Regions from separate parts of the Brevibacillus sp. YAE8 genome, predicted to be linked through region 2. Evidence: predicted binding sites of a transcription regulator. Region 2 holds the regulator's gene; the other holds the start of a gene.
The links. The regulator CtsR, encoded in region 2, represses protease genes until heat stress. The targets are predictions, from matches to a motif close to ATGGTCAATAAAGGTCAAACA.

Region 1: a site for CtsR is predicted at 3,316-3,336, ahead of AC27IT_RS15535 (ATP-dependent Clp protease ATP-binding subunit). Genes of this name have one in related genera too.

The regions. Positions count from the first base shown of each region.
Region 1 is NZ_BAAIYG010000012.1:25,198-30,038, forward strand. Features, by position in the region: gene AC27IT_RS15515 (non-ribosomal peptide synthetase) at 1-519, shown strand, start outside; gene AC27IT_RS15520 (immunity protein Imm33 domain-containing protein) at 793-1,455, shown strand; gene rbsK (ribokinase) at 1,600-2,502, shown strand; gene AC27IT_RS15530 (PadR family transcriptional regulator) at 2,598-3,149, opposite strand; gene AC27IT_RS15535 (ATP-dependent Clp protease ATP-binding subunit) at 3,408-4,841, shown strand, end outside.
Region 2 is NZ_BAAIYG010000029.1:1,017-5,857, reverse strand. Features, by position in the region: gene AC27IT_RS23055 (ATP-dependent Clp protease ATP-binding subunit) at 1-1,217, opposite strand, end outside; gene mcsB (protein-arginine kinase McsB) at 1,288-2,358, opposite strand; gene mcsA (protein-arginine kinase activator protein McsA) at 2,379-2,897, opposite strand; gene AC27IT_RS23040 (CtsR family transcriptional regulator) at 2,927-3,391, opposite strand; gene AC27IT_RS23035 (HAD family hydrolase) at 3,649-4,335, opposite strand; gene AC27IT_RS23030 (MGDG synthase family glycosyltransferase) at 4,359-4,841, opposite strand, start outside.

The sequences.
Region 1 (4,841 bases), on a different contig from region 2:
ATCACGCTGGCGCAGGCAGGCTTTGGGCAGGTCGATGAAAATGACCTGGCGCGCGGCGTCATGAAGCTGGTTGAACAGCATGGGGACTGCATCCCGCAAGGCGCCGCCGTGACCATCGGCGGAGACGCGGGGCTGGATCGGGTCGGAGAGCTGTTCCGCAACATGGCGGCTGTCAGCAAACGGGAGCGCTTCGCGGCTTACGTCTGCGCGAAAGCCAAGGCAACCGGGGAAGAGATGCCGATCGAGATGGCGGAAGGCTTGTGCCAGGTGTTCCGCCAAAGCTTCAAGGCCGCCCGTTATACGCCGCTGCCGTACATGGGCGACATCCGCTTCCTGTTGGCGAGCGAGCCGTTCTTGTTCCTGCCGCGCACGGATGATACGACTCTTGCGTTCTGGCAAGATGTGTGCCTGGGCGAGCTGGAAGTGACGACGATCGCAGGAAACCACTTCAGTTGCATGGTCGAGCCGAATGCAAGCAAGCTGGCGCAACTGCTGGCAGCGCCGTTCACGCAAAAATAAACGCCCGCAACCTCGGGAAATGAAGAGCGACAATGCGTCTTGAGAGGGATGGCTCCGCTGTGCGTGCTAAAAAAAGCAGGACAGCAGGGAGCATCCCTCTTCTTTTTTTCGGAAGGCAGACGCTACCGGGCAGCTTTTTTCCTGCTTTGGTCCCAGGGGGAAAAGGCTGCGCTGCCTAGGCATTCGTGGTACCCTATTGCCAACGAGTCAACCAATTCCGCTCCAGCAACGATTTTGTCGGCCCAAGCGGGCGAATGAGAAAGGATGGTACCGATGAGCCATAGCGACTCCCCGATCAAAGAGCAGTCGCCCCTCTGTCAACGCACCAAACAGATCGGCAACAGAACCTTCGTCGTGACCTGCCGGGAGTTTCTGGCAAAGCAGGCCGATTTTTTGCTCGATCTGTTTGCGGATGTGGAAAACGAGAGCGGGCCGCTGCGAAACGGCGCGAAAATTCAAGTAGGCTGGACGATTTTAATTTTCAATGAACGAGAGGGACACGAAGGACAAATGGAAATTGTCGCACCGGACTACGACACGAATCCGTTTACAGAAACAAACCGCGACTTGTCCGTGTCCCTCTACGTCCAGATGGCGCAAAACCACTGTCTGCAAACGTTGCAGCTCGCAGGAGAAACCGCGCTGTTCCAGGACAAGATCGTGGTGGCAAAAGGGGCGCTAGAAGAGGAGCACGTCTATTTGCAGCGCGCCGAACAAGTAGAAGCAGGCGACTCCGGCTGGTATCTCGGGCCTGTACAGGGCGAGGTGGACAGCGACGGGCTGGAATCGTACTACATTTTCCAACTGCTAAAACGCCGTCCGTCTCTTTTGCAGGCGTTGGCGCTGCCGCGCGGCTACATCGCCGTGCTCAAGGGTGACCAGATTGAGGCGGTGCTGGACGAACATGACGAAAACGTGTGGCCGACGCTGCACTAGAAGCGGCCAGGATACCGACAACGTTTGCAACGACGCACCAGCGCGTAAATGGGCTACTGGCGGTCTTTATTGAAGCCAGCAAATGGTGATGTTATCATGGGTGGGGAAAAAGCGAGCACGAAGAGACAGGGGAGGTAGCACGTTGTGAAAATCGCAGTAGTAGGAAGCATCAATATGGATCTCGTCTCCCACGTCCACCATCTGCCCAAGGCAGGAGAAACGATTTCCAGTCATGACTTCCGGCTGATTCCAGGCGGCAAAGGGGCCAATCAGGCAGTGGCCGCCGCGCGTCTCGGCGCACACGTTTCCATGATCGGGATGGTGGGCGAAGACGAGAACGGGAGCAAGATGCTGAACAGCTTGACAGAGGCGCGCGTTCACGTGGAAGGAATCAAACGCTCGGGGACGACGGGCATGGCTTTTATCAATGTGAGCGATGACGGGGAAAACAACATTGTGCTCGTCCCGGGAGCCAATGCGCAAATGAGCGTGGAGCACATCGAGCAGAACCTGTCCATTCTTGTGGAGAGCGACGTCGTGCTGCTGCAACTGGAAATTCCGCTTCCCGTAGTGGAGTACGTCGTGAAAAAGGCGTCCGGACTCGGCAAGCTGGTTATTTTGAATCCGGCTCCGGCGCAGGCGCTGTCACCTGAGCTGCTGCAGTACGTCCACACGTTGACGCCAAACGAGACAGAGCTTGCGAGCTTGAGCGGCATGCCGACTGCTACGCTTTCAGAAGTCGAGGCGGCGGCGAAAAAGCTCTTGGCAAGCGGGCCCAAGCGGGTTATCGTGACGCTGGGCGAAAAAGGCGCTCTGCTGGTGACCCCAGACGGGGCGACGCACGTCCCTGCTTGCCGGGTAGAGCCTGTGGACACGACGGCGGCTGGCGATTCGTTTACCGCGGCTTTTGCCGTCGGGATTGCCAAAGGGATGCCGGAAGCAGAAGCGGCGGCATTCGCCAGCAGAGTGGCGGCGATCGTCGTGACCAGACGCGGGGCGCAGCCGTCCCTCCCGACGCTTGCGGAAGTAGAGGCGCACGCGTTTTAAGGAAACCACAATTCATGCAGACCAAACGAAAAAGCAAACGGTTTTTGGAGCGAACAGTTCCAAAGGCTCGTTTGCTTTTTGCTTTTCCTTGTTCGTTATCCGCGCTTTTGCAACAGCTCCAGAACCCATTCGCACCAGGCGATGTCTTCTTTCATCCGCCGCGCTCCCCACGAGAGCAAAATGTACTCGCCAAACGCCGGATGGTCCGGGTGGTCGGGCGGGTGGGGATGGTCGACAGCATCAGCCTGGTACTCCTGAATGTAGTGCTCGTACATGTCCAGATGCTCGCGGCATTGCTGGATGCGCTCGACAAACATCGTCGCAGCGGCATTTTCATCAGCGAGCCCGAGGCAGTACGTTTTCAGGACCAGCTCGTCCCGGACGACAGGCTCTGCTGCCGGCTCACTGAGCCAGACTTGCAGCGCGATCTGCCCTTTTTCTGTAATCGAATACACTTTTTTATCAGGACGATCCGTCTGGTGGATGCGAGTGAACTCCAGGTAGCCCTCCTGTTCCAGCTTGGCCAGCAGCGGGTAAATCTGGCTGTGCTTGGCCTGCCAAAATGGTTGAAGCTGGAGCATCAAATCGTAGCCAGAACTGGGCGTGCGGGCGACCAGCCCCAGGAGTCCATACGCGAGTGTGTTCAAGTGAAAAGCCTCCTGACTTTTACGAATCTCAAGATCATTATAGGAAGGGTTTTTCGGCGAGGCAATAGCGAACCTGCGTCCTGCTTAGCTTTTCCCAAGCTTATGTGCAAAATCCAAAGAAACCCTCTTGAAAGTCAAAGAAGGTCAAACTATAATAAAGTCATCGAAGGTCAGAGAAGGTCAAACGACACTGAACCTTCCGGGAATCAAAACGTGCACGTCAACATTCCAAAATAAACATTTTGGGGGTATGAAAACATGCAATGCGAAATCTGCAAACAACGACAAGCAACTGTTTCCGTTCATATACAAGTGCAAAACAACCGGCAAGCCTACCAGCTTTGCAAGGAATGCCACGCCAAGCTGGGCAGCAAAATGGGAATCGGCATGGGCATGGGCTTCACTCCGTTTTCCTCCTTCTCCGGTCTGGACGAGTTCCTGCAAGGCTTCGCCCAGGCGCAAGCGAAGGGCGGCAAGCCTAAAGCGCAAGAGCCGCAAGCACCGGACCGCGGCGGCATTCTCGACGAGCTGGGCCGCAATTTGAACGATGCGGCGCGCGCCGGGCTGATCGATCCGGTGATCGGACGCGACCAGGAAATCGAGCGCGTCATCGAGATTTTGAACCGCCGCAACAAAAACAACCCGGTTCTGATCGGGGAGCCAGGGGTAGGGAAGACGGCGATTGCGGAAGGACTGGCGCTGCGCATTACCGAAGGGCAAGTGCCTGCCAAGCTGAAAAACAAGCAGGTGTACGTGCTGGACGTCGCTTCGCTGGTAGCGGGCACAGGGATTCGCGGGCAGTTCGAGGAAAAGATGAAGCAAGTCATCGCCGAGCTGCAAGCGCGTAAAAACGTCATTTTGTTCGTCGATGAAATTCACCTGCTGGTAGGCGCTGGCTCTGCGGAAGGCTCCATGGACGCAGGCAACATCCTCAAGCCTGCCCTGGCGCGCGGCGAGCTGCAGTTGATCGGGGCTACCACATTGAAAGAGTACCGCATCATCGAAAAAGACGCTGCGCTGGAGCGCCGCCTGCAGCCAGTGATGGTCAAAGAGCCAACAGTGGAAGCCGCCATCGAAATTTTGCAAGGGCTGCGTCCGAAGTACGAGGCGTTCCACCAAGTCTCCTACTCCGACGACGTGATCCGGGCTTGCGTGGAATACTCGCACCGCTACATTCAGGACCGTTTCCTGCCTGACAAGGCGATTGACCTGATGGATGAAGCGGGCTCGCGCCTGAACCTGCGTTCGTCCGGGGCAGACACCGCCCACCTGCATGAGCGGCTGGCGCAAATCAACCAGGAGAAAAAAGCCGCGACCGAGCAAGAAAACTACGAGCAAGCAGCCCGCCTGCGCGACGAGGAAGCAGAAATTCTCGCCAAGCTCGATCAACTGGATGGAGCGGCCAATCGCGTGCAGGTCGAAGTGGCAGACATTCAGGAGATGATCGAGCAAAAGACAGGCATTCCGGTCCGCAAGCTGCAAAGCGACGAGCAAGAGCGGATGAAAAATTTGGCGGCGCATCTCGAAGCCAAAGTGATCGGCCAGTCCGAAGCCGTCAAACAGGTCGCCAAGGCGATTCGCCGCAGCCGCGCCGGACTGAAGCCGAAAAACAGACCGATTGCCTCCTTCCTGTTCGTCGGGCCGACTGGCGTAGGGAAAACCGAGCTGTCCAAGGCGCTCGCCGAGGAGCTG
Region 2 (4,841 bases):
TTGGACGCTGCCTCGTCGACGAGGTCAATCGCCTTGTCCGGGAGGAAACGGTCGGTAATGTAACGGTCAGACAGCTTCACTGCCTGCTCGATGGCTTCATCGGTAATTTTTACACGGTGGTGGGCTTCGTAACGGTCACGCAAGCCATGCAGGATGCGAATCGCGTCCTCTGCCGTCGGCTCATCCACCTGAATCGGTTGGAAACGGCGCTCCAGCGCAGCGTCTTTTTCGATGTATTTGCGGTATTCATCGAGCGTGGTTGCCCCGACGCATTGCAGCTCGCCGCGAGCGAGAGCCGGCTTGAGGATGTTGGAGGCGTCAATCGCGCCTTCCGCACCGCCTGCGCCGATGAGTGTATGCAGCTCGTCAATGAACAGGATGATGTTTCCTGCCTGGCGGATTTCATCCATAATTTTTTTCAGGCGGTCTTCGAATTCTCCGCGATATTTGGTGCCCGCCACAACGGTTCCCATGTCGAGCGTCATGACGCGCTTGTCACGCAGCGTCTCCGGAATTTCGTTGTTGACGATTTTTTGCGCGAGACCTTCTGCGATGGCCGTTTTCCCCACACCAGGCTCCCCGATCAGTACCGGGTTGTTTTTGGTGCGCCGGCTCAATACTTGAATTACACGCTCGATTTCTTTTTGACGGCCGATCACAGGGTCCAGTCCGCCATCGCGTGCGATTGCCGTCAGGTCGCGAGCCAATCCGTCCAGCGTAGGCGTATTCGCCGCAGGATTGCCGCCGGAAGGCTGATGCGACGCCATCATTTCCGAGCTGCCCAAAAGCTGCAGCACTTGCTGACGCGCCTTGTTCAAGCTGACGCCGAGGTTGTTCATGATTCTTGCGGCGATGCCTTCGCCTTCGCGGATCAGCCCGAGCAGGATGTGCTCTGTGCCCACATAGGTATGACCCAGTTTGCGCGCTTCGTCCATGGACAGTTCAATTACTTTTTTGGCGCGAGGTGTATAGTTTGGTGTGTAATTACTACCGGACTGCTCTGTTCCGCGTCCGATCAACGACTCCACTTCGCTCTGGATTTTATCGAGTCCAAGTCCGAGCGATTGCAAAGCCTTGGCAGCAATCCCTTCGCCTTCTCGAATCAGTCCCAGCAGTACATGCTCCGTCCCGATATCTTTGTGACCGAGACGCACTGCCTCTTCCAGGGCAAGCGCCAGTACTTTTTGCGCTCGTTCTGTAAAACGTCCAAACATCATATCGTACACCTCCGTATAACCGTGTTTTTCTCTATAGGTTCACTTCTGTTGATGCCTTATGTTTTGCCAATCATGCTGGTCCTGTCGCACTGAGCCTCTCCCGAATCAACCGTGCCCTTCGCTCGTCGCGCTGGTCTGGCGTCAGCTTTTGTCCTGCATGCTGCTGCAGGAAGCCCGGCTGAGTCGTCACCAGCAGCTCGTTCATCACCAGAGGCGATACCCCCGGGATGATGCCAAGGTCAATGCCGAGGCGGACGTCAGAGAGGCGTTGGGCTGCTTCCTTGGACTCCACAGTGCGCGCATACAGCAAAATCCCGTAAGAACGGAAAATGCGGTCTTCCAAAGATATGCGCGTATGCTCCAGCAAATAAGTACGTGCTACGCGTTCCTGCTCAATAATCTGTCTGGCAACGCCGTAGAGGTTGGAGAGAATATCGGTTTCCGACATTCCGAGCGTGACCTGGTTAGACAACTGGAACAGGTTTCCTAGAGCTTCGCTGCCTTCCCCGTAAATTCCTCTAACGACCAGACCAACTTGATTAATCGCCTGCAAAATTCTGCTGATCTGCTGCGTCATCACCAATGCAGGCAAATGCAGCATGACAGAGGCGCGAATCCCCGTACCGACGTTGGTCGGACAGCTCGTGAGGTAGCCTCTCGTCTCATCGAACGCGAAGTTCAGATGCTTCTCGAAAATATCATCTATTTTGGTTCCTATTTCCCATGCTTCATTCAAACGAAACCCTGGCAACAGCACCTGAATCCGAATGTGGTCCTCTTCGTTCACCATAATGCTGACAGACTCGTCAGGACTCAGGAGCACAGCGCCTTTTCTCGATTCCTCCGCCAAGTGCGGACTGATGAGATGCTTTTCCACCAGCACCCGTTTTTCCAGCGGATTGATCTGGTCCATATGGAGAACCTGCAGCGGCTGGCGCTTGCACATGGCCTCCGATTCGCTCACTTCCGTTACCTTTCTGACGACTTCCTCGCCTTGCGAGTCGGTTGCCAATAACGGAAAAGGGTGCTGGCGCAGGTTTCGGGCGATGCGCAACCGTGTGCTGATGACGATATCGGAATCAGGACCTTCTCCTTTCATCCAATTGCTCCACGGGTTTTGCATAAACTGCTTTTGTGACATGACCAGCTTACCTCCCCTTGTTACGATTGAGCGATTTTTTGTTCCAGCGCACGGATTCGGTCGCGCATTTCAGCCGCTTTTTCAAACTCTTCGCTGGCGACGTGGTTTTGCAGCGCACGTTTTAGCTGCTCCAGCTCTTTGCGGATTTTCAACTGCCCGCCTGTGCGTTCCGGAACCTTGCCGCTATGCTGCGTATTGCCGTGAATGCGGCGGAACAACGGATCGAGCCGGTCACCCAGAAAGGTGTAGCAATCGCTGCAGCCAAATCGGCCGCTTTTGCTGAACTGGGCATACGTGAGTCCGCATGTTTCGCAGCGGAGCGGCTTGCTGGGCGCAGGCTCGCGTCCGTTTTTTTGCATAGGATCAAATTTTAACAGTCCTGACAGGAGATTGTTGATGCTGAAGTTGTGAAATCCGGTAAAGACGTCCCCTTTTTCGGAAGCGCAATGCTCACAAATATGGTATTCGGTTTTTTCACCATTGACGATTTTCGTCAAATGCAGTGTCGCCGGTCGTTTTCCGCATTCCTCACAGTTCATTACATCCTACCCCCTAACACATGCTTCATTTACTTCAACAAGATAGCCGCAATCATCTGCTTTAAAATATTTGCCCGCAAACGATCCCGTAATTCAGACTCCAGAGTCAAAACATTTCGGGAGGTGGCGATTTTCATCAAGGCTGCTTCTCTGGCGTTGACCAAGCCTTCTTCCTGCAGCCTCTCTACAATCGCGTTCCCTACACTCTGCGAGATGCTTTCGCCAATCAGCTCTTCGGTCAGCAATTCCTGCAATCGCGCCTTGCTCACAATCTGCACCTTGCGAATGCGGATATAGCCGCCGCCCCCACGCTTGCTCTCTACAATGTACCCTTTTTGTACCGTAAATCGCGTATTGATGACGTAGTTGATTTGAGACGGCACACATTGAAATAAGTCGGCAAGCTCACTACGCTGGATCTCGATCGAGCCATTGGGACTTTGTGTCAAAATGCCTTTTAAGTGTTGTTCAATGATGTCCGAGATGTTACGCAAGTCATCGCCTCCTATTCCATATGTGTATGTGCTTGCTACTGACTTTGACTATCTTTGACTTTAATTATAATGGGTTTGCGACGCGCTTGCAAGTGATCGATACACTTTCTAGTGTGGGCAAAAGGCGGGCGCTTGAAACCATCCAAAACAGCAACGGCGCGACCGTTTTGTCGACGGCAAGCGGCACGTCTCGGCTCATGAATTGTCGAAGCGTTTTATGTTTTATACAGAAAAAACCACTCCTCTAAAGGAATGGTTTATGTCAGTCTTTGCGATTTGGTGTCGATTGCCGGCAAATGATCCAGTAATTGCGGAAACTGCGTAATGACGACATTTGCCCCGTCCAGTTCTCCTGGCTTGGCGAAGCCGAAGTCACATCCGATGGTAAACAGGCCGTTTTTTACTCCTGCCTCTACATCGGAATGGCGGTCGCCTACCATGACCGCCTGTTCTACCTGGTAGTCGGCGATGAGCTTGGCTACCAGATCCACTTTGGAGCGCGTGCGGAACCGTCCCGCCGAGTACAAATCCGTCAGCAACGGATTGAGTGCATACTCCTGGCAGATGGCTTCAATGTACTCCTTCTGTCCGTTGCTCGCGACAAACAGCGGAATCCCCTTGGCGTGGAGCTGTTCCAACGTCTCCCTCACGCCAGGGTACAAATCGGTCACTTTTTCTTTGAGCAAAGCAATTTCGTTTTCCAGCAAAAAAGCATCCGCCGCGCGGACAGCTTCTTCATTTGCGCCTGGCAAAAGCTTTTTCCAGACCTGCTCGACAGTCAGTCCGAGCACGTTGACCAACTCTTCCTCGCTTGGCGTCTCGCCTGCCCACAAGCCTTTTTCTCTCAATCGCTCAAATGTCCGCAAAAAAGCGGGCGTCGACAACTTCTCCGTCTGCAGCAATGTGCCATCCATATCAAAGAAAATGGCAAACGGCATACTCATGCGCTTCCTCCTGTTAGCCCGTTCTACGAACTTTCGTTAGTGGTTGCTTGCAGCATACTCATATCATCCAAAATAAATTCTGCGATGCGCTGGGCGGCATCCGGCTTTGATATTTTTTGCCCCATCCGTCGCATGTAGTCAACTTTTGACGGACTGTGCAACAATTCATCGATAAAGTAAATAAGCTGCTCGGACAAATTGGCGTGTACGGCGCAGCCGTTGTTTAGCAGGAAGTGGCTGTTTCTCTCTTCCTGTCCTGGCAGCGGGTTGTAAATAATCATGGGCACCCTCTTGCTCATCACTTCGGCAGATGTCAGTCCGCCGGATTTGGTGACGATCAAATCGGCAACCTCCAAATACTCATGGAAGTTGTTAATGAATTTGAGGGGGACTACCTCATGACGGTACGTTTTATTTGTCACTTTTTTGTACAGCTTTTCATTGGTTCCGGTCATGACAAATGTTTTCAGCGGAAGGTTGATGGCTTCCAGTCCATCGAGAACTTT